Regions from separate parts of the Pseudomonas sp. GW821-FHT10C09 genome, predicted to be linked through region 3. Evidence: predicted binding sites of a transcription regulator. Region 3 holds the regulator's gene; each other region holds the start of a gene.

Region 1 (9,670 bases), on a different contig from region 3:
AGACGGTGGACGGGTTTGAGTTGAGCGTCGAAGACGATGGGCCGGGGATTCCCGCGGACCAGCGGGCGCAAGTGTTCAGTCGCGGTACGCGGCTGGATGAACAGACGGATGGGCACGGGTTGGGGCTGGGGATTGTGCGCGACATCGTCGACACGTGGGGCGGGGTACTGCGGTTGGAGGAGAGCGAGTGGGGCGGGTTGAAGGTCGTGATCGAACTCCCCAAACGCTGACCCCAATCCAAACCCCACCAAAAATCCCCTGTGGGAGCGAGCCTGCTCGCGAAGGCGGTGTGTCAGTCGACATCTCTGTTACCGGACACACCGCTTTCGCGAGCAGGCTCGCTCCCACATTTTGATCTTCAGCTGACGCGATAGCCGGGTCAGACCCGGAACTGATCCATCAGACTCTGCTGTTGATTTGCCAGGCTGTTCAGCGACTGGCTCACCCGCGCCGATTCATTCGCCTGCCCCGACAGCGATTCCGTCACGTCGCGAATCGTTGCCACGTTGTTATTGATCTCTTCCGCCACCGCGCTCTGTTCTTCCGCCGCCGAAGCAATCTGCAGGTTCATGTCGCTGATCACCGTCACCGCCTCGCCGATCTGGCGCAACGCGGTCACGGCCTGGCTGACCTGTTCGACACTGCCCTGAGCCTGACGATGGCTGTTGTTCATCGAGCCGACCACGTCTTGGGTGCCGCTTTGCAATTGCTCGATCACCAGGCGGGTTTCCTCGACCGATTCCTGAGTGCGGCGCGCCAGATTGCGCACTTCATCGGCGACCACGGCAAAACCGCGTCCGGCCTCACCGGCACGGGCGGCTTCGATGGCAGCGTTGAGAGCCAACAGGTTGGTTTGTTCGGCAATCGCGCGAATCACTTCCAGCACCGAACCGATTTTCTCGCTGTTCGCCGCCAGCCCTTCGACTTGCACCATGGCCGCGCTCATGTCAGCGGCGAGGTGGTCGATGCTGGTGGTGGTCTGGTCGATCACGGTCAACCCGCGGCGAGTCGCCTGATCAGCATCCTTGGCCGCCTGCGCGGCTTGCGCGGCACTGCGGGCGACGTCCTGGGCGGTGGCGCTCATTTCGTGGGACGCGGTGGCGACCTGATCGACCTGACGGTATTGCTGCTCCATGCCGGCGCTGGTCTGGGTGGCGATGGCGGACGACTGGTCCGCCGTGCTGCGCGCGTCCTGCACCGAGCGTTTGACCTCGGCGATGATCGGTTGCAGCTTGTCGAGGAAACGGTTGAACCAGCCGGCCAATTGGCCCAGTTCGTCCTTTTTGTCATAGGCCAGGCGCCGGGTCAGGTCGCCTTCGCCGCTGGCGATGTCTTCCAGCATGTGGGCCACGCCGAGGATCGGTTTGGTCACGCTGCGGGCCATCAGCCACACCAGCAACAGGCCGATCAACGCGGCCAGCACGCCGAGGCTGAGCTCGACCAGAGTGCCGGTGGTGTTGCTGTCGTCGAGTTGTTTTTTCAGGATCTCGGCCGGGCCGACCAGGACTTTTTCCGGCACGTCGAGCAGCACGCCCCAGGATTTTCCGCCGGGAATCGGCTGGAACGGCGCCAGCACTTTCAACTGGTGATCGTTGTGCAGGCTTTCGGTTTTGCTGCTGCCGGCGAGCATGCGGATCAGCTCGGCGCCGTTGGCCTTGTCCACGCTGTCCAGGCGCTGGCTGAGTTTGCTGGCGTCGGCACTGTAGCCGGCGAGCAAACCGACCGGGCTGAGGATGCTGACGTTGGTCTGGCCGTCATAGAGCTTTTTGCTCGCGCCCTGACTCATGGCCTGCAGGCTGTTGAGGTTGATGTCCACCGACAGCGAGGCGATCACTTTGCCGTTGACCATCAGCGGGAACACGATGCTGGTCATCAGCACGTTCTGGCCGTCGATCACGTAGAAGTACGGTTCGATCACGCACGGCTTGAGCGACGTGCGCGGGCAGGTGAACCAGGCATTGGCCGGTTCGCCGCTGGGGCCGGTGCTGGTGTCAGCCATGTCACTTTCCGGCAGCGCCATGGATTTCACTTTGCCCGGAGTCGGCTGTGACCAGTACAGGGCGAAACGGCCCTTGTCGTTGCTGCCGAGTTCCGCCTGGCCGCTGAACAGTTCGTCCTTGCCGTCCAGCGCATTGGCTTCGAACACCAGCGACAGGCCGAGCAGCTCGGGGTTGGCTTGCAGGGCCGACTTGACCTGGCGGGTCAGGTCTTCGCGCAGGTCGAAGGCGTCCAGGAAGCGCTTTTCCGCCTGATCACGCAGGAACAGCACCTGACGCGAGAAACCATGGCCATATTGATAGGCATCCATGAACTGCTGGCGAATCAGCAGCGCCTGGTTTTCACCCTGGGATTCGATCCGCGCCTGGGCGGCTTCGGTGAGCATCTCCATGCTTGAGGCTTTCACCATCGCGGAGCTGTGCTCCATGCGGTACAGCGAAAGCCCCACCAGCAGGGTCACGATGCCGGCCAGGCAAAGCCCGGCCAGCAGGGTGATTTTCCATTGGATGGAAAGTTGTCTTAGTGACATGGAGACGTCCTTTATTCGATAAATATCTGAGACTTTGCACTGTAGCGGCCGCAAATCTGCTTTCTTTATCCATGGTTACAATTAAGAAACCACCAGGTTTGTGGCGAGGGAGCAAGCTCCTTCGCCACATGGACATCACAGTCCGTAACACCTCAGCCAGACCCTCGCGCTTTGACACCGGGCCCACTCTGCGGCACAGTGCGCGCCCTCTAATAAAACTCATTCCTTGATCCGCTGGCGGCTCTTCGCAGACTGCCGGCTGAGCTCATTTCGCTTGCCTTGAGGTAACGATGATTAATGCTGTAATCGCCGCGGTCGGCATCATGCTGATTCTCAGCCTGTCCCGCGTGCACGTAGTGATCGCGCTGATTGTCGGCGCGCTGGTGGGTGGCCTGACCGGTGGCCTGGGCATCGACGCCACGCTCAAAGCCTTCAACAGCGGCCTCGGCGGCGGGGCGACGGTGGCGTTGTCCTATGCCCTGCTCGGCGCGTTCGCCGTGGCGATTGCCAAGTCCGGCATGGCCCATGCCCTGGCGGACAAGGCCCTGGCGATGGTCGATCGGCAACACGCCAGCGGTGGCGGTCAAGTCAAGTGGCTGCTGATCGGTTTGCTGTGGGTGGTGGCCATCGCTTCGCAGAACATTCTGCCGATACATATCGCCTTTATCCCGCTACTGGTGCCGCCGCTTTTATACGTGCTGACCAAGCTGCAACTGGATCGCCGCTTGATTGCCTGCGTGATGACCTTCGGTTTGATCACCCCGTACATGTTCCTGCCGGTGGGCTTCGGCAACATCTTCCTCAACGAGATTCTGCTGGCCAACGTCGCCCGCAGCGGTGTGGACATCAGCGGCATCAACGTCACCCACGCCATGGGCATCCCGGCACTGGGCATGGTGTTCGGCCTAGCAGTGGCGTTTTTCAGCTACCGCAAGAAGCGCGTCTATGACCTGGAAAAAATCGAGCAAGTCGAACAGGTCGCGGTGCAGTACAACCCGCTGAGCCTGATGGTCGCGGGCGTGGCCATTGTGGCGGCCTTCATTATTCAGTTGCTGCTGGACTCGATGATCATCGGCGCCCTGGCCGGGTTCCTGATTTTCTCGGTGTCGGGCATTGTGAAGTGGCGTGAAACCGATGACCTGTTCACCGAAGGCATGAAGATGATGGCGATGATCGGCTTCATCATGATCGCCGCCTCCGGCTTTGCCGAAGTGATGAAAGCCACCGGCCAAGTGCAGACGCTGGTGGAATCCTCGGCCTCGTGGATCAACCACAGCAAGGGCATCGGCGCGCTGTTAATGTTGCTGGTCGGCTTGCTGGTGACCATGGGCATCGGTTCGTCGTTTTCCACCGTGCCGATCCTGGCGGCGATTTTCGTGCCGCTGTGCGTGCAACTGGGGTTCAGCCCGCTGGCCATCGTCTGCATCGTCGGCACGGCCGGCGCCCTGGGTGACGCCGGCTCGCCAGCCTCTGACTCGACGCTGGGCCCGACCTCGGGTTTGAACATCGACGGCCAGCATCACCACATCTGGGACACCGTGGTCCCGACGTTCCTGCACTACAACCTGCCGCTGCTGGCGTTTGGTTGGGTGGCCGCGATGATTCTCTAACCCCGTTCTCCCTCATCACAGTGGACTAAATGTGGGAGCGAGCCTGCTCGCGAAAGCGGTGTATCAGTCAACATCAACATCGACTGGCACACCGCTTTCGCGAGCAGGCTCGCTCCCACAGGGGGCCGCGCTCAACTTTTGGCCCGGCGTGCCGTTAAAGCCTTTAACCACGCCAACAAAACCAAAAGAGTGAACCGTCATGCGCATGAGCCTGAAGGCTAAAGTCCTGTCCCTTGCCGTTCTCCCGGTGTTGCTCTTTGCCCTGGTTATCAGCCTGACCACGCTGTTCGTGCTTCAGGAACAGGCGCACAAGGAAGTCGAGGAAACGCGCCAGCGCCTGCTCAACGACGCCAAGGCCACTCTGCAAAGCTACGTGGCCGTGGCCATGACCACGATCAAACCGCTCTACGACGCCGCCGCCCCCGGCGATGATGCCGCGCGGGCGCAGGTGATCAAGTTGCTGTCGAGCATCACCTACGGCAAGGAAGGCTACTTCTTCGGCTACGACTCCAACACGGTTCGCCTGTTCAAGGCCAACAGCCCCGAAGGCGTGGGCCAGAGCTTCAAGGACAACCGCGACCCGAACGGCGTCTACGTCAACCGCGACCTGGTGAAAGTCGCCAAGGACGGGACGCACTACCTGCAATACAGCTCGCCACTGCCCGGCAACACCCAAGTGCTGGTGCCTAAACTGGGCTACACCGAATACCTGTCGAAGTGGGACATGGCGGTGGGTACGTCGGTCAACCTCGACGGCATCGAAGCGCAAGTCGCGCTGGTGGAAGCCAAGGTTCAGGAGCGCATGGAAGGCGTGCTGCTGAGCATCGTCGGGATTGCCGTGGTGGTGCTGTTGGTGATCGCGGCGGTCGGCATGCTGCTGGCCAACACCATCCTGCGCCCGTTGAACATGATGAAAGCCAACCTCGATGACATCGCTGCAGGCGAGGGCGACCTGACCCGTCGCCTGACCATCACCAGCCAGGACGAACTCGGTGAACTGGCGGGCTCGTTCAACCGCTTTGTCGACAAGATCCACAGCCTCGTGCGTCAGATCACCGAAATGACCACACAACTGACTGGGCTGGTGAACCAGGTGTCCGATCAGGCCCAGCGCTCAGACCAGGCCATGGAACGTCAGCGTCATGAGACCGATCAGGTCGCCACGGCGATCAACGAAATGTCGGCAGCGGCGCAGGAAGTGGCCAAAAGTGCGCAAAACGCGGCAGTCGCTGCGCAGCAGACCGACGAAGAAGGTCAGGCCGCCAAACGCGTGGTCGCGGGCAGCATCGTCAAGATTCATGCGCTGGTGGACGACATCCGCAGCAGCGGCGTATCCCTGGACAGCTTGCAAAAAGACGTGTCGTCGATTGTCAGCGTGCTCGGGGTGATCCGTTCGATTGCCGATCAGACCAACCTGTTGGCGCTCAACGCCGCCATCGAAGCGGCACGCGCCGGTGAAGCAGGCCGTGGTTTTGCGGTGGTGGCCGATGAAGTGCGGGCGCTGGCCAGTCGCACGCAGATCAGCACCCAGGAAATCCAGAGCATGATCGACCGCTTGCAGGCTGGCACCCAATCGGCGGTGGAAGCCATGCGCCGTTCCAGTGAAGCGGGTGACGGCACTTCAGCGCAGGCCAACGAGGCGGGCGCCTCACTGGACACCATGGCGCAGTTGATCGGCACTATCAATTCGATGAACGCACAGATCGCCAGCGCTGCGGAAGAGCAAACGGCAGTGGCTGAAGAGATCAACCGCAGCGTGCATCAGATCGCGGTTGCCGTGGACAATGTGGCGGATGAAACCCAACTCGGTGCGCAGACGTCGCGCAGCCTGGCAGACCTCGGCCAGCGCCTCGGCAAACTGGTCGGCCAGTTCCGTATCTGACACCACACAAAACCTGTGGGAGCGAGCCTTTGTGGCGAGGGAGCTTGCTCCCGCTGGGTTGCGCAGCAGCCCCAAAATCTTGTGAGCGCTGCGCACTCAAGCGGGAGCAAGCTCCCTCGCCACAGGTGATTACGGTCTGTCCCAGTACGGAATCGGCCCAAAGCACTCGACAAAGAAATCAATCACCGTGCGCACCTTCACCGACAACCGTCGGCTGCCCGGCCATAACACCGCAATCTGCTGCGGCTCAAGGCTGTTGGATACCTGAAAGTCCCCCAGCACCGGCACCAGCGTGCCTTCGCGCACCGCTTCACCAATCAGCCACGACGGAAACATCACCAGCCCCAACCCTTGCTCAGCCGCTTGAACCAAGGTGTCGGCGTGGTTGCCGGTGATCGGCCCTTTGACCGAGTAGGGCGTCCAGTCTTGCTGATCCTTGCGGAAAAACCAGCGTTGCAAGCCGGTCGCACCTTTGTAGGCCAGGCATTGATGCGCCGCGAGGTCTTCAGGGCGTTGCGGCGTGCCGTGGCGTTCGAGGTAGGCCGGGCTGGCGGCGACTTGAAAGCGGTGCGGCGCGAGGATCCGTGCCTGCATGCTGGAGTCGTGCAGCGGGCCGATGCGAAACAGCAGGTCGGCGCCTTCTTGCAGCGGGTCGATGTAATGGTCGGTTTGCTGGATATCCAGTTGCAACTTGGGATAGCGCTCGCACAATTGTCCCAGCCACGGGGTCAGGTGCCGTTGGCCGAACACCACCGGGGCGTTGATCCGCACCAGTCCGCTCGGTTCGCTTTGCTGTTCCTGCAAGGCTTGCTCGGCTTCCTCCAGTTGCACCAGCACCAGTCGCGCATGATGACCGAGCATGCGCCCGGCTTCGGTGGGCGTGACGGCGCGGGTGTGACGGTAGAGCAATTGCTGGCTCAGGGCCTGTTCCATCAGTTGGATCTGTCGGGAAATCGAAGAGGGCGCCAGGCCCTCGCGCCGCGCCACTTCGGAAAAACTGCCGTGGTCGAGCACGGCGACAAACAGCCGAAGTGCCTTGAATCCGAGTTCGTTGAGACCGTGCATGGTTCGTCCCGCTGTGCGTGTTGCGCAAAAGTGTTGTCAGGATGCTCCCATTTATCGCAAAGCTCTGCCACCGGATAATGCCGGCCATTGTTTCTACAGGCAGGTTTCCCTTATGCAAGCGTCTTCAATCGACACCGCGGTCACACCCGCGACCAAACCAGGGCTGCGGCTATTGCTGTTGCCGCTGGTGATTCTCGCCGGCATGGGCCTTTCCGTGGAGGCCGGTTTGCTCGGGCCGCTCGGGGTTCAGGTCGGGCATTTGTGGGCGACGTTGAGCATCTTCGGGGTCGGTTCGGCGATTCTGTTTTTGCTGCTGTTGTTCAGCGGCCCGCAACAGGGCCCGGCGTTGAACACCTTGCCGCGCTGGCAGTTGATCGGTGGCTTTCTAGGGCCGATCTATGTGGTGGTGCTGACCCTGGCCACGCCGCACATCGGCATTGCGATGACCATGATCGCGATCCTCTGCGGGCAGGTCGGCAAAAGCGTGCTGATCGACCACTTTGGCTGGTTCGGCGCCAGTCGCAAAAAGGTCAACGGTGAACGCTGGCTGGCGTTGCTGTTGATTGTCGTGGCACTTGTTCTGATCGCTCGGGGTTGATGATGAATCTGATTATTTTGTTGGCCGTGATTGTCGCGGCCGGTGCGGTGTTGAGTGTGCAAGCGGCGATCAATGGCCGTCTGGGCGAAACGGTTGGCGTGTTGCGCAGCAGTTTGCTGACCTTCGTGGTGGGCGCGGTGGTCACCGGGCTGCTGATCCTGTTTTTCGAGCCGGCGCAGGCCGTGAGCTTGCTGGACGTGCCGAAATGGCAGCTCAGTGGCGCTCTGTTCGGCGTGGTGTACATGATGGTCATGGTCGGCGCGGTGCCCAAGGTCGGCACGGCGGTGGCGACCGTGGCGGTGATCGTCGGGCAACTGGGCATGGGCATGCTGATCGACAATTTCGGCTGGCTGGGCAATCCGGCCATCGACCTGTCCCACAGCCGGATCGTGGCGATGGTGTGCCTGGGGCTGGCGTTGGTGTTCATGTATCGCAGCAGCACACGGCAGGCCTGACACAAACTCCTACACTGGTAAGACGGGCCGCGTGTGCGGCACCCCGACGACCACACCAATGGAGTCCGACTCATGATCAGCAGTGACAGTATCTGCGATTGTCCCAAATGCTCGTGCAAGCTGGGCGAGCATCCGATAGCGCGCCACGGTAAACACTATTGTTGCGAAGCCTGCGCCCATCACCATTCGAATGGCGAAGAATGCTCCAGCAAGGGCTGCAAGTGTGCTCATGAGAAGTAGTGCTTAAACCTGATCAGAAGGATGAGTGTGGCGAGGGAGCAAGCTCCCTCGCCACAGGTATTCATTTGTTCTGTTTTATTAACTCGTCGGCCGCCACTTCACATTCTCGACCCCGAACTTTTCCGCCATCGGTTTGCTGGTCTTTTGCACCTTCTCTCGGCCGAATCGCGGGATCCTGCCCACTCCGGCGTCGCAGCTTGCCCAATGCCAAGCCTCCGCGTTGTCCATCTTGTCCAGGCGGATGATGAATGACTTGGGGACGCCATGAAGGGTGTATTCAATGACGAATAGTTTTGCGTTGTTCATAAAGCCCGTATTCCTCCCTGTGGTAATAGAAGGATCGTTGGGGTTACGGAAAATTCAGTCTTATTGTCAGACGGCGGCGGCCAGTGGCGACAAGGCCGTGGGCTGGTTACCATGCAAGACCTGAAAACCTCAATGATTGCTGCCCCATGGCCCTTGCCGCGCCCCCTGATCTGAGTGACACCGATGTGCCCGTGCAACCGCTGGCGCGCACCTATCCGCGCGGCTTGTTTATCGAGCCGCACGAGCATGTGTGGGGCCAATTGCTGTATGCAATGAGCGGCGTGATGTGGGTTGAAACGCCCCATGAGGCGCTGGTGGTACCGCCGCAACGGGCGGTATGGCTACCGCCGGGCGTGCCTCACGGGATTCGTGTGGTCTCGGACTTGCAGATGCGCAACATCTACCTGCGACCGTCATTGGCGGCCACACTGGAAAAGAGTGTTCAGGTGATTGAGGTCGGCGGTCTGCTGCGGGAGCTGATCGTCGGGCTGGTGGAGCAGGGCGAGGAAGGGGCTCCGGAGTATTACGAAGCGCTGGTCGGCCTGGCGCTGTTGGAGCTTAGACGAGCCAGGCGTTCTCTGTTGAAAATCCCGTTGCCGGATGATTCCGACCGGCGCCTGATGAACCTCTGTCAGGCGGTCATGGCCGCGCCATCGCTGGACATCCCGTTCGAACAACACGCTGAAAACGCCGGTGCCAGCGTGCGTACCCTGGCGCGGTTGTTCAAGGACAGTTTGGGCATGGGCTTCGCCGAGTGGCGACGGCAGGTGCAACTGGCGACGGCGGTCGCAGAGCTGATTCAGGGCGTGCCGGTCAGCGCAATCGCCCGCGAGCTGGGCTATTCACCGAGCAGTTTCAGCGACATGTTCCGCCGGGAACTGGGCGTCGCGCCTTCACAGTTTTCCAGCCATCACCAAACCTTGTAGCCGCTGGCAAAACCCTGTGGGAGCGAGCTTGCTCGCGAAGAGGCCGTCATGTTCAGCATCA
Region 2 (9,670 bases), on a different contig from region 3:
GCCGAACTGCTGGGAAACGTTGGCCAGACGCACGCCGTTGCCGACGGTCTTGCTGCCGGTACCCAGGCGCGTGGCCGAGTACACGTCTTCGAATTCTGCACGGGACGATTTGAAACCGGTGGTCGCGACGTTGGCGATGTTGTTGCCGGTGACGTCCAGTTGTTTGTTGGCTGCATAGAGACCGCTAAGGCCGATATTGAAAGACATATTCCACTCCTTTGTGCCGTGTTAGTCGGCTCTATATACCAATGGTCTGTACTTTGGACAGGGCAACACTGCCCAGGCCTGCCAGGTTCAGCATCAACTCACCGCCGGTCTGGCTGATGGTCACGCTGTTGACGGTTGCCGGCAGGTAAGTCACCAGCGAGGTCGCCTGGCTGTCGTAAGTCGCGGTAGCTGCAAACTTGTAGGTGCCGGCCTTGGCCACTTCACCCGCATCGTTCTTGCCGTCCCAGATGAAACCGGCGTTGCCGGCTTGCTGGCTGCCAAGATCGATGGTGCGAACGACTTTGCCATCGGTGTCCGTGATCTTGATCGTGACCGGGTTCGTCGAGGCCGGTACGACTGCTGTACCGTTGAAACTCTTGGAGGTATCGACCACCGCGGTGTCGGTCTGGGCGACGACCGAACGACCCACCAGCGAAGAAGCCTGCAACGCTTGCGACGAGTTGTAGTTGCCGGCAATGCCGCTGACCGTATCGTTGAGCGTGGTGATGCCTTCCAGGCTACTGAACTGCGCCAACTGAGCGACGAACGCGCCGTTGTCCTGCGGTTCCAGCGGGTTCTGGTTTTTCAGCTGAGTCACCAGCAATTGCAGGAAGGCATCTTTGCCCAATGCTTTATTGCCGGTGGCACTGTTAGTGGCTCCGGCCAGGCCGTCGCTGCTGGTGTTATTGGTCTTGACCGAAGAGTTGGCCAGGACATCCTTGAGGCTCAAGCCGCTGGTGGTATCGGTAACACTCATCTGAGTCGCCCCTTATCACTGACCGAGGGTCAGGACCTTCTGCATCATGGTTTTGGCGGTGTTCATCATTTCGGCGTTGGTCTGGAACGAACGGCTCGCGGAAATCATGTCGGCCATTTCTTCGACGACGTTGACGTTCGGGTAGTAGACGTAGCCCTTGGCGTCGGCAGCGGGATGGTTCGGCTCATAACGCGCTTCGAGGTTGCTCTGGTCTTCGACCACGCCGAGCACTTGCACGCCTTGACCGGCAGCGTCCTGGCTCTGGAACAGCGAATCGCTGCCGCCGTTCTGGCCGCCCTGGAACATGGTGGCGAACACCGGGTGACGGGCGCGATAGGTCTGGTCGATGCTCGACGAGACGGTTTCGGCGTTGGCGATGTTCGAGGCCACGGTGTTCAAACGCGTGGTTTGTGCGCTCATGCCGCTACCGGCAATGTTGAAAACACTGGATAGAGACATGAATTACTCTCCGCGCAGGGCTGATACCAGCCCTTTGAATTTGCTGTTGAGCAGGGTGAAGCTGGCCTGGAAGCCGACGGCGTTTTCCGCGTAGTTCGACTGTTCCAGTTGGGCGTCCACGGTGTTCTGGTCGATCGACGGTTGCATCGGCGTGCGATACAGCAGCGACTCGTCGCCATTGCCCAGGCCTTCAGCTTCGATATGACGGCTGTTGGTCATGTTCAAGGCAAAAGTACCGCCCTTAGTTTTCTCGTTCTGTGCGGCGAGCACTTTGGAGAAGTCCAGATCCCGAGCCTTGTAGTTCGGGGTGTCGGCGTTGGCGATGTTGTTGGCCAGGACTTCGGCACGCTGAGCGCGGAAGCCCAGGGCTTGTTCGTGGATACCGAGCGCTTTATCGAAGCTGATGCTCATGTCGGGAAACCTTCGGGTGACCTGATTTTTCGTAACAGAGACATAGCAAGCCGCGTGCCAAATCGAAAAAGCCCGAAAACCGGGGCTTTGCGGGCAGTGGCAAGGGCGGCAATGCCAGAAAAGCGGCAACCGGTTTCCGCTGGATGCCGCTTTTCTGCCGCTTTCTCAAGAGCAACGCAGATCCCTTGTGGGAGCGAGCCTGCTCGCGAAGGCGTCCTGTCAGTCGACATCTATCTGCATTGCCTGACCCAGCGCTTTCGCGAGCAGGCTCGCTCCCACAGGGTTTAGTGGTGTTGGCGGGAAATCATCGGCAAAAAAAACGGGAGCCCCTGAGGACTCCCGTTTTTTTGTATGCCGCCAACCAATCACTTCGCCTGGTAAATGATCCCCGGGCTGCACTGGACCATCTGGTAATGGTCTGGCAAACCGTTCAGCGCTTCGGACGCGCCGAGGAACAGATAGCCGCCCGGCTTGAGCGTGCTGTGAATGCGCAACAGGATGTCCTTCTTCACCTCGGCGGAGAAGTAGATCAGCACGTTGCGGCAGAACACGATGTCGAATTTGCCGAGGGCCGCGTAGCTGTCCAGCAGGTTGAACGAGCGAAACTCCACGCGGCTCTTGATCGGCGCCTTGATCGCCCAGCGCCCCGGCCCTTTCGGGTCGAAGTAACGCTGGAGACGCTCGGGCGACAGGCCACGGCCGATCGCCAGGCTATCGTACTCGCCGGTCTTGCAGTTGGTCAGCATGGTGCCGGACAGGTCGGTGGCGACAATCTGCGCCCCCATCTTCAGCTGGCCCATGTTGACGCGCTCGAACTCGTCGATGGACATCGACAGCGAGTACGGTTCCTGACCCGACGAACACGCCGCGGACCAGATCCGCAAACGCTGGCCGGGTGCGGCCTTGATCGCTTCAGGCAATACCTTGTTCTTCAACACTTCAAACGGATAGGTGTCACGAAACCACAGGGTTTCGTTGGTGGTCATCGCGTCCACCACCATCTCGCGCAAACCACTGCGCGGCTGGGTCTGGATGCGCTGGACCAGCTCACCCAGGGATTTGATGCCTTGCTGTTCCATCAGTTTGTTGAGACGGCTCGAGACCAGGTACTGCTTGTTTTCACCGAGCAAAATGCCACAGGCTTTTTCCAGGAAGACCCGGAACTGTTCGAAATCCAAATTACCCGTAGACAAAGATGCCGCCTCTTAAATCGTGTTAACCACCAGGGGCAGAAGGCCCCTAGCTGATATCTGCTGCTTTGATCCGGTCGACTACCCGGGATGCCAGGTCATCAGGACGGAATTTGGCAAGGAAGTCATCAGCACCGACTTTCTTGACCATCGCCTGATTGAATACCCCCGACAACGAAGTATGCAGGATGATATGAAGCTTTTGCATGCGCGGGTCGTTGCGGATCTCGGCCGTGAGGGTGTACCCGTCCATTTCCGGCATCTCGATGTCGGAAATCATCATCAGGAACTCTTCTTCCGGCTTTTTCCCTTCATCGACCAGCTTTTTCAAATAGTCCAGCGCTTGCTTGCCGTCGTTCAACGCCACCACTTCGACACCGACCGTTTGCAGGCAACGGGTTACCTGTTTGCGTGCCACGGACGAGTCATCGACGGTCAAGACCTTCAAGGACAAGGCCTTGTGCTGGGTTTCGACATCGACCACACCAACCGAAATTGCTTCCGGCGTCGGCGCCACTTCCGCGAGGACTTTCTCGACGTCGATGATTTCGACTAACTGATTGTCGACCCGAGTCACAGCCGTCAGGTAGTGATCGCGCCCCGTGCCCTTGGGTGGCGGATGAATCTCTTCCCAGTTCATGTTGACGATGCGCTCCACCGAGCGCACCAGGAAACCCTGGGTCTTGGTGTTGTACTCGGTGATGATCACGAACGGATTGCTTTGATCTTTCAGCGCGCCGGAGCCGGTCGCCATGGCCAGATCAAGAATCGGAATGGTCGCCCCCCGGATATTTGCCACACCGCACACGACAGGACTGGATTTTGGCATCAGCGTGAGCTTTGGGCATTGCAGCACTTCCCGAACCTTGAACACGTTGATCCCATAGAGCTGCTGGCCGTCGAGACGGAACAACAGCAGCTCCAGGCGATTCTGCCCTACCAGTTGCGTGCGCTGGTTTACCGCATCCATTACACCAGCCATGCACAGACTCCTACACCAACGCTTAAGTGTGTTGCGACGCACGTTCATTGCTAAACGGCACGGCGCTTGCTTTTTAACTCTTATGAACACAGAACCGACATTTTTCCGACGCCTGACATCAAACGCTCGCCAAGTGCTTTGCGCGATGTCGGCCGTCTGCCTGTTCAACGCTGGCAGCCCTGCCCTTGCTGACGCAGTTACCTTGCCTGACATGCTTATCGGCGTCACTCAGGGCTTTCTTGAGTTCACCGTAGAAGACTATTTGGCGACCAGTCAAACCGAAGGTCGTTATGAGATCGAGGTCAAGCAGCTCGATCCGCGCCTGCGAATGCCCATGTGCGACAAGGAATTGACAGCCACTTTGGAGAGCCCGGCGATCCCGATTGGTCGGGTCACGGTCAAGGTTCGTTGCGACAGCACCTCACCCTGGACGGTGTTCGTGCCCGCTCAAGTCCGCCTGTTTCGCGACGTCGTCACCACCACCCGACCGCTCAAGCGCGCCGGCTTTATCGAGCCGGGCGACGTCATGCTGCGCGAACGAGACATCAGCCTGATCGGCCAGGGCTACTTCACCTCGACGGATCAGGCGATCGGGCAGAAACTTACCCGACCAACGGTCGCCGATCAGGTGCTGACGCTGGTCCATCTCGAACAGGCCGAAGTCATTTCCAAAGGCGACCAGGTCGTGATTACCGCCCGCAGTGGCACGCTCAGCGTGCGCATGCCGGGCGAAGCCCTGTCCAATGGCGGGTTGCGTGAACAGATCCGGGTAAAAAACCTCAACTCCCAACGGGTCATCAAGGCGCAGGTCATGGCGCCGGGCCAGGTGGAAGTGGCCATGTAGAAATTCTGCCCTTGCGAAAACATGGCGCTGGCCGTGGCTGTTCCCTAAACTGTGCCTCACGCAGGAAATGCGCTGGCGCATGCAGGCTCATTGATAAATGGGCCTAAAGTTTTTGCAGGGAGAGCCGAAAACATGGCAAGCGTCCAAATTCCCAGAGGTTTTTTATCATGGTCATCGATTTCAGCCGTTTGAACAGTTCCTCGTCACTGACCGGCAGTACGCGTACCAGCGCCAACAAGGACACTGCCGAAGCCGGCAAATCCGCGCCGCTGAATACCCCGGCCGAACAGGCCAGTACCGCCAAAAGCGGGGAATCGGTACACCTCAGCAATGAGGCTCAACAGTTGCAGAAGGTCACTGACAAGCTGCGCGATCAGCCTGCCGTCGACAATGCCCGCGTGGCCGAGTTGAAAGCAGCGATTGCCGATGGCAGCTATAAAGTCGACAGCAACCGTGTAGCCAGCAAACTGCTCAACTTCGAAGCCCAGCGCTAGGCCCCCGGCCTGCGCCAGGCTTTTGGACGCTTAAACCCCAAGGCCAGCCATGCACGACACTAATTTACTGCAACTGATCATCGACGACTTTGCTCCAGCGCAACACTTGCTGGAGTTACTGCAAACCGAGTCTCTCGCCTTGCATGGTCGCGACATGCCACTGCTCGAAGACATTCTGGCGCGCAAACAGGCAATGATCATTCTGCTCGAACAGCATGGCCGCAAGCGCAGCGAAGTCCTCGCCAGCCTCAATCTGCCCACCAATCGCAAGGGGCTGGAGCAACTCGCCAGCCAATCCAGCGTCGGTGACCAGTTACTTGCGCAAAGCGATGCCCTGACCGACCTTCTGGCGCAGTGCCAGGCCATCAATGTCAATAATGGTCAGTCGATCCTGGTCCAGCAGGCCGCCACGGCCAATCAGCTGAAGATCCTCACCGGCGGCGAACCACCCGCGCTTTACGATGCCCGCGGATCAACCGCCAAGCTAGCGAAGCCGCGCCCGCTCAGTCAGGCATGAACCTGTTGATGAGTTCGCACTTTCAAGACGCGCCACATGCTGGCAGTATGCTGGCCATGCGCTGTCACATTTTGTCCGGAGAACGATGAACCGTGTCCAATGCCTTAACCGCGGAAGATGCTCCGCAGCCACCCAAGGTGCTCTCCACGCCCATGGAGATCGCGGGTAACCTGCGGCAGCTGCAAGAAAGCCATGACCCGCTGATCATTACGTTCCACGAACGTAACCAGCGCTTCCAGAGCTATCTGGTTGAGGTTGACCGGGACAACAACACGATTGCCCTGGACGAAATGGTGCCCCGCGATGGCGAACGCTATCTGCTGGCGGGCGAGTCGTTTCGGGTCGAAGGCTTCCACGACGGCGTGCGCATCGCCTGGGAAAGCAACGGCCCGCTGAGCATCGACGAATTCAGCGACACCCGCTGCTATCGCGGCAAACTGCCTGACGAAGTGGTCTACCACCAGCGCCGCAACGCCTTCCGGGCTGCCTTGAAACTGGCGCAATTGGTCAACGTCGAACTGGGCGGTGAAAAGCTCAAGTTCCCGGTCAGCGGCAAGCTGCTGGATATTTCCGCCACCGGCTGCAAGCTGCGCTTTGACGGCGACATCACCGGCCGACTGCAACTGGGCCAGGTCTACGACCGCTTCGTCGCCGACCTGCCCTTTGGCAGCATGACCACCCCGGTTGAGCTGCGTTATCTGCACTTCGAAGAAAGGATCTCCACCACCTTCGCTGGCATCCGCTTTCACAACATGAGCGGGCTGGTGCAGCGTCAGGTCGAGCGCTTCGTGTATCAGCTGCAGCGTGAAGCACGGCGCTTCGACAAAGACGATCTCTGATACAACGCTTCAACAAAAAACGGGCAGTCCCTTGCGGTGACTGCCCGTTTTTTATGCCTCAACTATCAGGGTCTGGCTTCCGTGAAGCTTTGTTCGCGACCGGCGTCCGGGTCTTCCGGTGGCGTCGGCTCGTCTTGCGGCTCCACGTCCGGGTCAGGCTCCGCTTCCGGATGGGGCGGACTGTGCATCTGTTCCTGAACGATCTGCTCGTCGACACGCGGGTCAAGGCACACCACCAGCGGCGAACTCGACATGCTGTCCGGCATGGCCACGTGATGCAGCGGCGCATCGTCGACCTGATGCAGGTTGGTAACTGCTTTCGGACGGATCCGCCACACCAGCACCATCGCGAAGAAACTGAAAAACGCATAGAGCATGTGGCTGCCGAACAGCTTCATCAGCACCCCGGCGACCAGCGGCCCGATACTGGCGCCGACACCGTAGGTCACCAGCAGCATCGCCGTCAGCGAAACCCGGCGATCACCTTCGACGTGGTCATTGGAGAACGCCACTGCCAACGGATACAGGCAGAACTGCACCAGCGAACAGAGGAACCCGGAGATGAACAACACCTCCAGCGGCACCTTCTGCAGAATCGCCAGCGGCAGCGCGGCCAGCGCCAGGCTGAAGGCAAAACAGCGGATCAACAGCGCCCGGTCATAACGATCAGACAGCCAACCCAGCGGCCACTGCACCAGCAGGCCGGCAAAAATACAGCTACCCATGAACAGACCGACCTGCTCGGTGGACAGTCCCTGCTGGGACGCATACAACGGCGCCAGACCGTAGAACGAGCCGACGATCAGCCCTGCTCCCAATACCGTGCTCAACGATTGCGGTACGCGCTTGATGAAGAAGCGCGGCTCCATCGGCGCGGGGTGCAACGGCGCCGGGTGAATCCGTCGAGTCAGGGCCACCGGCACCAGGCACAAGGCGAAGCACAGCGCGACCAGCATCAGCAGCTCCAGGCCCAGGCCTGGGTGCATGACCAGAATCAGCTGACCCAGCACCAACCCCAGATAGGAAGCGATCATGTAGCCACTGAAGACCATGCCGCGTTGCTTGGCATCGGCCTGCTCGTTGAGCCAGCTCTCGATGACCATGTACTGGCACATCATGCCCAGGCCGACGATCACCCGCAGGAACAGCCAGGCCGGCAGCCAGTCGATCAATCCATGACCGAGCACCGCCGCACCGACGATCCCGGCACACGCGGCATAGGCACGAATATGCCCGACCCGGGCGATCAGTCGGTGACCGATCTTGCCGCCCAGCACCAGGCCGAAATAGTTGGCCGCCATCAACGCACCGACCCACAAGCTGTCGACGTGATCGGCTGCCAGGCGCAAGGCCAGGTAAGTGCTTAACAGGCCCGAGCCGATCAACATCATCAGCGAGGCGAAATACAGCGCTCGAAAGGATTTCCAGATTTGGCGCATCGGCGTTCCGAGCGGCTCCTTGCAGTGAAGATCAGGCTACCGAAACGATAGCCCGAAGACGACGAAGCGTCAGGCCTGAGCAGCTAAAACACGCCGTTCCCAGGGGGTAATTTCATCAAAGAAGCTGGTCAGCTCCATGGACTTCGAAGCGACGTAGCCTTCGATGAACTCAGTGCCAAACAGTTCCTTCGCCAATTGGCTACGTTTCAGACGCTCAAGAGCCGCATGCAAGGTACACGGCAACGAAAGATTATCCGGCACTTCGAATTCGCCCTGGATCGCCTCGCTGGGTTCCAATTCGTTCTCAATGCCATGCAACCCGGCGGCAAGGCTGGCGGCGATGGCCAGGTACGGGTTGGCGTCGGCTCCCGGCAAACGGTTCTCGACCCGACGAGCGACCGGCGAACTGGCCGGAATGCGCAACCCGGCGGCCCGATTGTCGTGGGACCAGCAGGCATTATTCGGCGACGCGTACGGATGGCACAAGCGCTGATACGAGTTGACGTTCGGTGCGAACAGCGCGGTGAAATCGGCCATGCCGGCCTGCTGGCCACCGATGAAGTGACGGAAGGTCGCGGTCGGCTGACCGGCCTCGTCGCTGAATACGTTATGCCCGGTGTTGATGTCGACGATGCTTTGGTGAATGTGCATCGAACTGCCCGGCGTGTGCGCCAGCGGCTTGGCCATGCAGACCACGGTCAGGCCATGCTTGAGCGCGACTTCCTTGAGCAGGTGCTTGAACAGCAAGGTCTGATCGGCCAGCAGCAGCGGATCACCGTGAAGCAGGTTGATCTCGAACTGGCTGACACCCATTTCGTGCATGAAGGTGTCGCGCGGCAGGCCCAATGCCGCCATGCAGGCGTAGACCTCACTGAAGAACGGCCGCAAGCCGCTATTGGAACTGACACTGAATGCCGACTGACCGTCCTCGCGACGCCCGTCCAGGCCCAGCGGCGGCTGGAACGGTTGAGTCGGATCGGGGTTGGGCGCGAACACGAAAAATTCCAGCTCGGTCGCCACCACCGGCGCCAAGCCGCGCGCTGCGTAACGCGCGATCACTGACTTGAGTTGACCGCGGGTCGACAGGCTCGACGGTTCACCGCTCAATTCGTCCGCATCGCAAATGGCCAGTGCTCGTGGCTGTTGGCTCCAAGGCAGGCGATAGATGTGCGCAGGGTCCGGCACCAACGCGAGGTCGCCGTCATCGCTGCCGTAAAAACGCGCGGGTGGATACCCGCCCATGATGCATTGCAGCAGCACACCCCGCGCCAACTGCAACCGACGTCCTTCGAGGAAACCCTCGGCCGTCATCACTTTGCCCCGGGGAACTCCATTCAGGTCCGGCGTAACACATTCAATCTCATCAATGCCCGCCAATCGCTGTGCGAGTGAACGATGGCCATCGGTTGTCATGACGCAATCCTTTGTTGTGCGAGCCGCGAACGGCGACCCGTACAAAATAGGCTTCGCCTGTTCAGAATTTCAAGCAGCGCCACACAATAAAGAAGGCTCAGGGCAGATAAAGGCTGAA
Region 3 (9,670 bases):
CTGCAAGGTAGCCGTCCGGCCCAGGCCAACCTGTGGCGTCGCCTGCAACGCATCGGCCTGTCCGGCCCGTTGTCGCGCGATCTGTTGGCGATGATCGGTGATATCGATGAACCCCGTCAGGCCTGGCGCATGTTGCTGGCGCACCTGGCGCGGATGATTGCTACCCCGGAAGTCGAGCCGCTGGAAGAAGGCGGCGTGATTGCCATGGTTGGTCCTGCCGGCATGGGCAAGACCACCACCCTGGCCAAGCTCGCAGCCCGTTACGTGCTCAAGTACGGCGCGCAGAACATCGCGCTGGTGAGCATGGACAGCTTTCGCATTGGCGCCCAGGAGCAGCTCAAGACGCTGGGGCGCATTCTCAATGTGTCGGTGACCCACGTCGATCCGGGCCAATCGCTGGTTCAGGCGCTGGAGCCACTGCTGCGCAAACGCGTGGTGCTGATTGATACCGCAGGCCTTCAGGCCAGCGATCCAGCCCTGCGCATGCAGCTCGAAAGCCTGGCCGGGCGTGGCATCAAATCAAAAAATTACCTGGTGCTCGCAACCACCAGCCAAAAACAGGTTCTAACAGCCGCTTATCATAGTTACAAACGCTGCGGGCTCGCTGGCTGCATCCTGACTAAACTGGATGAAACGGCAAGTCTGGGCGAGGTGCTGAGCCTGGCGATCAGTCATGAATTGCCGGTGGCGTACCTGACCGATGGCCCGCGGATCCCGGATGATTTGCATCTGCCGCGCCGTCATCAGTTGGTCAGTCGCGCCGTAAGCGTACAAATGCAGGAAGAACCCAGCGAAGAAGCCATGGCTGACATGTTCGCTGATATTTACCACAGCCCGACCAAGCAGGTTGGCTAAGGTAGTAATGAACAGTTTTTGTACCTACATCGATGGTCTGCCATGCATTGTTCCATTTGCGAACGCGCAGCCAGTAATGTGGCCTCCGTCTATGCAAGACAAGGTAAAGAAATAACATGGGCAGCATGCATCCCGTACAGGTGATCGCGGTGACCGGCGGCAAAGGTGGCGTCGGCAAGACTAACGTGTCAGTGAATTTGTCGCTGGCCCTGGCTGAGCTCGGCCGTCGCGTCATGCTGTTGGACGCTGACCTGGGCCTGGCGAACGTTGACGTCCTGCTGGGACTGACACCCAAACGTACCCTGGCCGACGTGATCGAAGGCCGCTGCGAGCTGCGCGACGTTCTGTTGCAGGGCCCGGGCGGTATTCGAATCGTTCCGGCCGCGTCTGGCACCCAGAGCATGGTTCATTTGAGCCCGGCTCAACACGCCGGCCTGATCCAGGCCTTCAGCGACATCGGCGACAACCTCGACGTATTGGTGATCGACACCGCTGCGGGCATAGGTGACTCGGTAGTCAGTTTTGTTCGCGCAGCGCAGGAAGTCTTGCTGGTGGTCTGCGACGAGCCGACCTCGATCACCGACGCCTACGCGCTGATCAAACTGCTTAACCGCGATTACGGCATGAACCGCTTCCGCGTCCTGGCCAACATGGCCCAGAGCCCGCAAGAAGGTCGCAACCTGTTCGCCAAGTTGACCAAGGTCACCGACCGCTTTCTCGACGTGGCCTTGCAATACGTCGGCGCGGTGCCTTACGACGAAAGCGTGCGCAAGGCTGTGCAGAAACAACGTGCCGTGTATGAAGCCTTCCCGCGTTCCAAGTGCGCCCTGGCGTTCAAGGCCATCGCGCAGAAAGTTGATACCTGGCCGCTGCCTGCCAACCCGCGCGGGCACCTTGAGTTTTTCGTCGAGCGCCTCGTGCAACAGACCGCAGGACCCGTCCTATGACAGCCAGTGGCTACAACCTCTACAAGAAGTCGGCACGTGACGCGCAGTACGAGCTGATCGAGCGTTACGCGCCACTGGTCAAACGCATTGCTTACCACTTGCTGGCCCGTCTGCCGGCCAGTGTCCAGGTTGAAGACCTGATCCAGGCCGGGATGATCGGCCTGCTTGAAGTGTCGACCAAATACGACGCCAGCAAAGGCGCAAGTTTCGAGACGTACGCGGGCATACGAATCCGCGGCGCCATGCTCGATGAAGTACGCAAGGGGGACTGGGCGCCACGCTCGGTCCACCGAAATACCCGTATGGTCAGTGACGCAATTCGCTCTATTGAAGCTAAAACCGGCCGTGACGCTAAAGATCACGAGGTTGCGGCCGAACTCCAATTGAGTCTCGACGATTATTACGGGATTTTGAACGACACCCTGGGCAGCCGCTTATTCAGTTTCGACGATCTGTTGCAGGACGGCGAACACGAAGGGCTGCATGAGGATGGCGCGAGTGCTCATCTCGAGCCGTCACGCGATCTGGAAGATGAACGCTTCCAGGCGGCGCTGGCGGACGCGATTGCCAATTTGCCGGAGCGCGAGCGACTGGTGTTGGCGCTGTACTACGACGAAGAGTTGAATCTCAAGGAAATCGGTGAGGTCCTGGGGGTCAGCGAATCGCGGGTCAGCCAGTTACACAGCCAGTGCGCGGCCCGTTTGCGGGGGCGTTTGGGGGAGTGGCGAGCGCGCTGAAGGCAGTGTGGGGACACTGCGAACGGGGCTGGTGCGGATTTGAACGGCACCGGTCGCGATCTGTTGTGCTCCAGACAGTCATCGAGTGAATTGCCGAATTGATTGAAATGGCGCGTCCAGGTGCTGGGCGCGTTTAAGACTGCTTGGAGGTCGAATTGGACAAGAACATGAAAATCCTCATCGTTGATGACTTCTCAACGATGCGGCGGATCATAAAAAACCTGTTGCGTGACCTTGGGTTCACCAACACGGTCGAGGCTGACGATGGCACTACTGCCATTCCGGTTCTCAACAGCGGGAGCATCGACTTTCTGGTAACGGACTGGAACATGCCTGGCATGACCGGTATCGATCTGCTGCGCCACGTGCGCGCCGATGAAAAGCTCAAGCACCTGCCAGTGCTGATGGTGACCGCTGAAGCCAAGCGCGAGCAGATCATCGAAGCGGCCCAGGCCGGCGTAAACGGCTATGTGGTCAAACCCTTCACGGCCCAGGCGTTGAAAGAAAAAATCGAGAAGATTTTCGAACGCATCGGTTGATCCACTGCGCCACGGGGGAGCTATGGAGCATAAAGAATCTTCACAGGGCGATTTTGAATCGACCCTGAAAAAACATGCCGTCGAACTGGTCGCCAGCCTTGAAAAAGGCAGGTTCGGCGAGGCTGTGCAACTGATCCATGAGCTCAATCAGACCCGTGACCGTGGCCTGTATCAGGAAGTGGGCAAGCTCACTCGCGAGCTGCACAGCGCGATCGTCAATTTCCAGATTGACCCGAACATGCCGCAAGCCGAGGAAGTGTCGCAAATCACGGACGCCACCGAGCGCCTGGGGTATGTGGTCAAGCTGACCGAGGCCGCGGCCAACCGCACCATGGACCTGGTGGAAAGCGCCACGCCGCTGGTCAACAGCCTGAGCGAAGAAGCCCAGGCGTTGAGCACGGACTGGAGCCGGTTCATGCGCCGCGAAGTCGGGGCTGAAGAGTTCCGTGAGCTGGCCCGCCGCGTCGACGGTTTCCTGACACGCAGCACCGAGGACAACCGCACGGTGTCGAGCAACCTCAACGACATCCTGCTGGCACAGGATTACCAGGACCTCACCGGTCAGGTGATCAAGCGCGTGACCCAGTTGGTCACCGAAGTTGAAAGCAATTTGCTCAAGCTCGTCCTCATGGCCAGCCAGGTAGACCGCTTTGCGGGTATCGAACATGACCGTGAATCGATGCTCGCCGAAAAAGATCCACAAAAACATCTCTCTCAGGGTGAAGGTCCGCAGATTCATGCCGATAAAAGAGAAGACGTTGTGTCCGGTCAGGACGATGTGGACGATTTGCTATCCAGCCTGGGATTTTAGCGTTTCAGCATTCTAGGTTTTTTAGGTTTTTAGACCTGTAGGAGCACCCCCTTAATGAGCTTCGGCGCCGATGAAGAGATCCTTCAGGATTTCCTGGTTGAGGCCGGCGAGATTCTAGAGCAACTGTCCGAACAACTGGTCGAGCTGGAAAGCCGACCGGATGATGCGGACTTGCTCAATGCAATTTTTCGCGGTTTCCACACTGTAAAAGGGGGCGCCGGCTTCCTCCAGCTCAACGAGCTGGTGGAGTGCTGCCACATCGCCGAGAACGTGTTCGACATCCTGCGCAAGGGTGAGCGTCGCGTCGATTCGGAACTGATGGACGTGGTCCTCGAAGCGCTGGACGCGGTGAACAGCATGTTCGGCGAAGTCCGCGAGCGTAGCCCGGTCACCGCTGCGACACCTGAATTGCTGGAGGCCCTGGCCCGTCTGGCCGAGCCGCAAACCGCAGATGAAGCTGCACCGGTTGCTGAAGTGGTTGAAGCACCTGCCGCCGAAAGCGAATCGGGCGACATCACCGATAACGAATTCGAACAACTGCTGGACTCGCTGAATGCCGTCAAGGCTCAGGCCGAAGCGCCAGTGGCTGCACCAACGCCTGCCAGCGATGCCGCTGCCAGCGACGAAATCACCGATGCCGAGTTCGAGTCGTTACTCGATCAACTGCACGGCAAAGGCCAGTTCGCCGTCGACGCCGTGGCCCCTGCGCCAGCGGCACCGGCTGCACCGAAAGCGGCGGGCGACAGCTCCGACATTACCGACGACGAATTTGAAGCATTGCTCGACCAGCTGCACGGCAAGGGCAACTTTGCGGTGGACGCGCTGGAGTCGGCCATTGCTTCGGTTCCGGCTACACCTGCGCCAACTGCAGCGGCGGCGGGCGGGGATCTGATCTCCGATCACGAGTTCGAATCGCTGCTCGACGAATTGCACGGTAAAGGCAAGTTCACCGACGTGGCGACAGGCTCTGTTGTCACTGCTGCGGCGCCCGTTGCCAAGGCAGCGGCACCCGTGGCCAAGGTGCCAGATCCAAAAGCCGAGGCACCGAAAGTCGAGGCGCCGAAACCGGTTGCCGCCGCTGCACCGGCCCCGGCCCGTGCTCCGGCTGCGCCGCCGCCGGAAAAACCGGCCAGCGAAGCCGAGACCACCGTGCGGGTCGATACCGCGCGTCTCGACGAAATCATGAACATGGTCGGCGAACTGGTACTGGTGCGTAACCGTTTGGTTCGCCTGGGTGCCAACAGTGCCGACGAGGCCATGTCCAAGGCTGTGTCGAACCTCGACGTGGTCACGGCTGACCTGCAAACCGCGGTCATGAAGACCCGGATGCAACCGATCAAGAAAGTCTTCGGACGCTTCCCGCGTCTGGTTCGCGACCTGGCTCGCCAGCTCAAGAAAGAGATCAACCTGGAACTGGTCGGCGAAGAAACCGACCTCGACAAGAACCTCGTCGAGGCCCTGGCCGACCCGCTGGTCCACTTGGTGCGCAACGCGGTCGACCACGGCATCGAGTCGCCGGAAGAGCGCGAAGCCTCGGGCAAGTCCCGTGGCGGCAAGGTGATCCTTGCAGCGGAACAGGAAGGCGACCACATCCTGCTGTCGATCTCCGATGACGGCAAAGGCATGGACCCGCACGTCCTGCGTTCCATCGCGGTAAAACGCGGTGTGATGGACAAGGACGCGGCGGATCGCTTGAGCGACACCGAGTGCTACAACCTGATTTTCGCACCAGGGTTCTCGACCAAGACCGAGATCTCCGACGTGTCGGGTCGTGGCGTGGGCATGGACGTGGTGAAAACCAAGATTTCCCAGCTCAACGGTTCGATCAACATCTACTCGACCAAAGGCCAGGGCTCGAAGATCGTCATCAAGGTCCCGCTGACCCTGGCGATCATGCCGACGCTGATGGTCATGCTCGGCAACCAGGCGTTTGCGTTCCCGCTGGTGAACGTCAACGAGATCTTCCACCTCGACCTGTCGACCACCAACGTGGTGGACGGTCAGGAAGTGGTGATCGTGCGCGACAAGGCGCTGCCACTGTTTTACCTCAAGCGCTGGCTGGTCAGCTCCGCCGCTCACGAAGAGCAGCGCGAAGGCCATGTGGTGATCCTTTCGGTGGGCACGCAGCGGATCGGCTTTGTCGTCGATCAGTTGGTGGGCCAGGAAGAAGTGGTCATCAAGCCATTGGGCAAAATGCTCCAGGGAACCCCGGGCATGTCGGGCGCCACCATCACCGGTGACGGCCGTATTGCGCTGATTCTCGATGTTCCGAGCATGCTCAAGCGTTACGCCACGCGGCGTATTTGATTCTGGTGGAGCGGGGCGACTGAGCCTCGCTCCGTCTAACGGAGTGTTTATGGCAGTCAAAGTCCTGGTGGTGGACGATTCGGGGTTTTTCCGCCGCCGCGTCTCGGAAATTCTTTCAGCGGATTCGAATATCCAGGTCGTCGGAACGGCGACCAACGGAAAAGAGGCGATCGATCAGGCCCTGGCCCTCAAGCCGGACGTGATCACGATGGACTACGAAATGCCCATGATGGACGGCATCACCGCCGTTCGACACATCATGCAGCGCTGCCCGACGCCGGTGTTGATGTTCTCCTCGCTGACACACGAAGGCGCCCGGGTGACCCTCGATGCGCTGGATGCCGGCGCCGTGGATTTCCTGCCGAAGAATTTCGAAGACATCTCCCGTAACCCGGAGAAGGTCAAGCAACTGCTGTGCGAAAAGATCCTGAGCATTTCGCGCAGTAACCGTCGCGCCAATACCTACAGTGCACCGGCCCCGGTCGCCGCACCTGCCCCGACGCCTGCGCCTGCAAGCGCCAGCAGTTACGGCAGCCACGCACCGTCGCGTCCTGCGCCGGCACCGATTCCGGCACGCACCCATGCGCCTGTGTCGTCCGGCCCATCGTCGCCTGCACCGAAACGCAAGGCCTACAAACTGGTGGCCATCGGCACGTCCACGGGCGGTCCGGTTGCGCTGCAACGGGTGCTGACCCAATTGCCGGCCAACTTCCCGGCACCGCTGGTGTTGATCCAGCACATGCCGGCGGCCTTCACCAAGGCCTTCGCCGAACGCCTGGACAAGCTCTGCCGCATCAGCGTCAAGGAAGCCGAGGATGGCGACATCCTGCGTCCTGGCCTGGCGTTGCTGGCACCGGGTGGCAAACAAATGATGATCGATGGCCGTGGCGCGGTGAAAATCCTGCCGGGCGACGAACGTCTGAATTACAAACCCAGCGTGGACATCACCTTTGGTTCAGCGGCCAAGTCCTACGGCGACAAAGTTCTGGCGGTCGTGCTGACCGGCATGGGCGCCGACGGTCGTGAAGGGGCTCGCCTGCTCAAGCAGAGCGGCAGTGCGATCTGGGCTCAGGATGAAGCCAGCTGCGTGATCTACGGCATGCCGATGGCCATCGTCAAAGCCGATCTCGCCGACGCGATCTACGGGCTGGAAGATATTGGCAAGCACCTGGTCGAGGCGTGTATCTGATGGATGTTTTAAGCCTGATTGGCATCATCATGGCGTTCGTCGCCATCATTGGCGGCAACTACCTTGAAGGCGGCCACCTCGGCGCGCTGGCCAACGGCCCGGCAGCCTTGATCGTCCTCGGTGGCACCATCGGCGCAGCCTTGCTGCAATCGCCGATGAGCGCCTTCAAGCGTGCCATGCAAATCCTTGGCTGGATTCTGTTTCCACCACGCGTTGACCTGGCCGGTGGCATTGATCGGGTGGTGAACTGGAGCCTGACGGCCCGTAAGGAAGGCTTGCTCGGTCTGGAAGGGGTGGCCGATGCCGAACCCGACAGCTACTCGCGCAAAGGCCTGCAACTGCTGGTTGACGGTGCCGAACCGGAAGCGATTCGCAGCATTCTGGAAGTGGATTTCTACACCCAGGAAAGCCGCGACATCGAAGCCGCCAAAGTTTTCGAAAGCATGGGCGGCTACGCGCCGACCATCGGGATTATCGGTGCGGTGATGGGCCTGATCCATGTCATGGGCAACCTGGCCGATCCGACCCAACTGGGCAGCGGCATTGCCGTGGCCTTCGTCGCCACCATCTACGGTGTGGCCAGTGCCAACCTGGTGTTGCTGCCGATTGCTTCCAAGCTCAAGTCTGTGGCCTTGCGTCAGTCGCGTTATCGCGAAATGTTGCTGGAAGGGATCCTGTCGATCGCCGAAGGTGAAAACCCTCGCTCTATTGAGTTGAAGCTTCAGGGCTTCATGGATTGATGGGGGTAATGGATTATGGCTCGTCGTCGCCAACCTGAAGAACACGTCAATCACGAACGCTGGCTGGTGTCCTACGCGGATTTCATTACCTTGCTGTTCGCGTTCTTCGTGGTCATGTACTCGATCTCTTCGATCAACGAAGGCAAGTACAAAGTCATCTCGCAAGCGTTGATCGGGGTCTTCACCGACGCCGATCGCTCGCTCAAGCCGATCCCGGTCGGCGAAGAGCGACCGATGACGGTGACCCCTGCCAAGCCGTTGGTGAAAGACAGCGAACAGGTCGATGCCGGTGTTGCCGGTTCCAGTGACCCGCTCAAAAGCATCGCCGATGACATCAGCGCCGCGTTCGGTGACCTGATCAGCTCCAACCAGATGACCGTGCGCGGTAACGAGTTGTGGGTCGAGATCGAGCTCAATTCCAGCCTGTTGTTTGGCAGTGGCGATGCCATGCCCAGCGACAACGCGTTCAACATCATCGACAAGGTGGCCGGGATTCTGAAGCCGTTCGATAACCCGATTCACGTCGAAGGCTTTACCGATGATCAACCGATCCGCACCGCGCAGTACCCCACTAACTGGGAACTGTCCTCGGCCCGTTCGGCGAGCATTGTGCGCATTCTGGCGATGCAGGGCGTGAACCCGAGCCGAATGGCCTCCGTGGGTTATGGCGAGTTTCAGCCCGTGGCCAATAACGCCACCGCCGAAGGCCGCGCACGCAACCGTCGTGTGGTGCTGGTGGTTTCACGCAATCTCGATGTTCGTCGCAGCCTCACCGGCACCGGAACCGCTCATGCGCAACCGGACGCCGCGTTGAAGCGTGCTGGCACACAAACTGCACCGTCAGCGGTCAAGTCGCCGGTACGAGAGAGCGCCGTCAATTCTCCGTCACCCGCATTAAAACGTTGAGCTATTTCTCGGCTGACCTCGTCGGCCGGGAGGAAACATTCAAATGAGAGTCTGGGCCGTTGCCAATCAAAAGGGTGGTGTTGGTAAAACCACTTCCTCTATCGCTTTAGCCGGTTTGCTGGCCGAGGCGGGCAAGCGCGTGGTTGTGGTCGACCTCGACCCGCACGGCTCCATGACCAGCTACTTCGGCTACGACCCCGACACCCTGGAACACAGCAGCTACGACTTGTTCCTGCACAAGGGCAGCGTGCCGCAAGGCTTGCCCGGTCAGTTGCTGTTGCCCACCAGCCACGAAAGCATTTCCCTGTTGCCCTCCAGCACCGCACTGGCCACGCTTGAGCGTCAGTCGCCGGGGCAGAGTGGTTTGGGCCTGGTGATCGCCAAGAGCCTGGCGCAGTTGTGGCAGGACTTCGATTACGCGGTGATCGACAGCCCGCCGTTGCTCGGCGTGCTGATGGTCAATGCCTTGGCGGCGAGCCAGCAGTTGGTGATCCCGGTGCAGACCGAACACCTGGCCGTCAAAGGCCTGGAACGCATGGTCAACACCCTGGCGATGATCAACCGTTCACGCAAACAGGCGCTGCCGTTCACCATCATCCCGACCTTGTTCGACCGCCGCACCCAGGCGTCCCTCGGGAC

The links. The regulator FliA, encoded in region 3, starts transcription of late flagellar genes. The targets are predictions, from matches to a motif close to CTAAAGTTTNNNNNNNNNNNGCCGNTAA.
Region 1: AC07N8_RS14195 (methyl-accepting chemotaxis protein) is a predicted target of FliA. The motif match lies at 2,569-2,596, and genes of this name have one in related genera.
Region 2: flgM (flagellar biosynthesis anti-sigma factor FlgM) is a predicted target of FliA. The motif match lies at 4,954-4,981, and genes of this name have one in related genera.

Annotation. Positions count from the first base shown of each region.
Region 1 is NZ_JBWKNG010000012.1:48,159-57,828, reverse strand. Features, by position in the region: gene AC07N8_RS14200 (sensor histidine kinase) at 1-230, shown strand, start outside; gene AC07N8_RS14195 (methyl-accepting chemotaxis protein) at 380-2,527, opposite strand; gene AC07N8_RS14190 (Na+/H+ antiporter family protein) at 2,821-4,137, shown strand; gene ctpM (methyl-accepting chemotaxis protein CtpM) at 4,337-6,019, shown strand; gene AC07N8_RS14180 (LysR family transcriptional regulator) at 6,149-7,084, opposite strand; gene AC07N8_RS14175 (DMT family transporter) at 7,197-7,682, shown strand; gene AC07N8_RS14170 (DMT family transporter) at 7,682-8,137, shown strand; gene AC07N8_RS14165 (metallothionein) at 8,210-8,377, shown strand; gene AC07N8_RS14160 (DUF6555 family protein) at 8,456-8,683, opposite strand; gene AC07N8_RS14155 (AraC family transcriptional regulator) at 8,830-9,609, shown strand.
Region 2 is NZ_JBWKNG010000024.1:39,125-48,794, reverse strand. Features, by position in the region: gene flgE (flagellar hook protein FlgE) at 1-207, opposite strand, end outside; gene flgD (flagellar hook assembly protein FlgD) at 239-964, opposite strand; gene flgC (flagellar basal body rod protein FlgC) at 980-1,423, opposite strand; gene flgB (flagellar basal body rod protein FlgB) at 1,427-1,834, opposite strand; gene cheR (protein-glutamate O-methyltransferase CheR) at 2,200-3,027, opposite strand; gene AC07N8_RS23185 (chemotaxis protein CheV) at 3,074-4,006, opposite strand; gene flgA (flagellar basal body P-ring formation chaperone FlgA) at 4,089-4,850, shown strand; gene flgM (flagellar biosynthesis anti-sigma factor FlgM) at 5,018-5,344, shown strand; gene AC07N8_RS23170 (flagella synthesis protein FlgN) at 5,394-5,861, shown strand; gene AC07N8_RS23165 (flagellar brake protein) at 5,954-6,700, shown strand; gene AC07N8_RS23160 (MFS transporter) at 6,766-8,139, opposite strand; gene AC07N8_RS23155 (glutamine synthetase family protein) at 8,209-9,450, opposite strand; gene AC07N8_RS23150 (sensor histidine kinase) at 9,650-9,670, opposite strand, start outside.
Region 3 is NZ_JBWKNG010000007.1:112,169-121,838, reverse strand. Features, by position in the region: gene flhF (flagellar biosynthesis GTPase FlhF) at 1-855, shown strand, start outside; gene fleN (flagellar synthesis regulator FleN) at 972-1,802, shown strand; gene fliA (RNA polymerase sigma factor FliA) at 1,799-2,539, shown strand; gene AC07N8_RS09010 (chemotaxis response regulator CheY) at 2,707-3,078, shown strand; gene AC07N8_RS09005 (protein phosphatase CheZ) at 3,101-3,889, shown strand; gene AC07N8_RS09000 (chemotaxis protein CheA) at 3,944-6,196, shown strand; gene AC07N8_RS08995 (protein-glutamate methylesterase/protein-glutamine glutaminase) at 6,246-7,385, shown strand; gene AC07N8_RS08990 (flagellar motor protein) at 7,385-8,125, shown strand; gene motD (flagellar motor protein MotD) at 8,141-9,031, shown strand; gene AC07N8_RS08980 (ParA family protein) at 9,075-9,670, shown strand, end outside.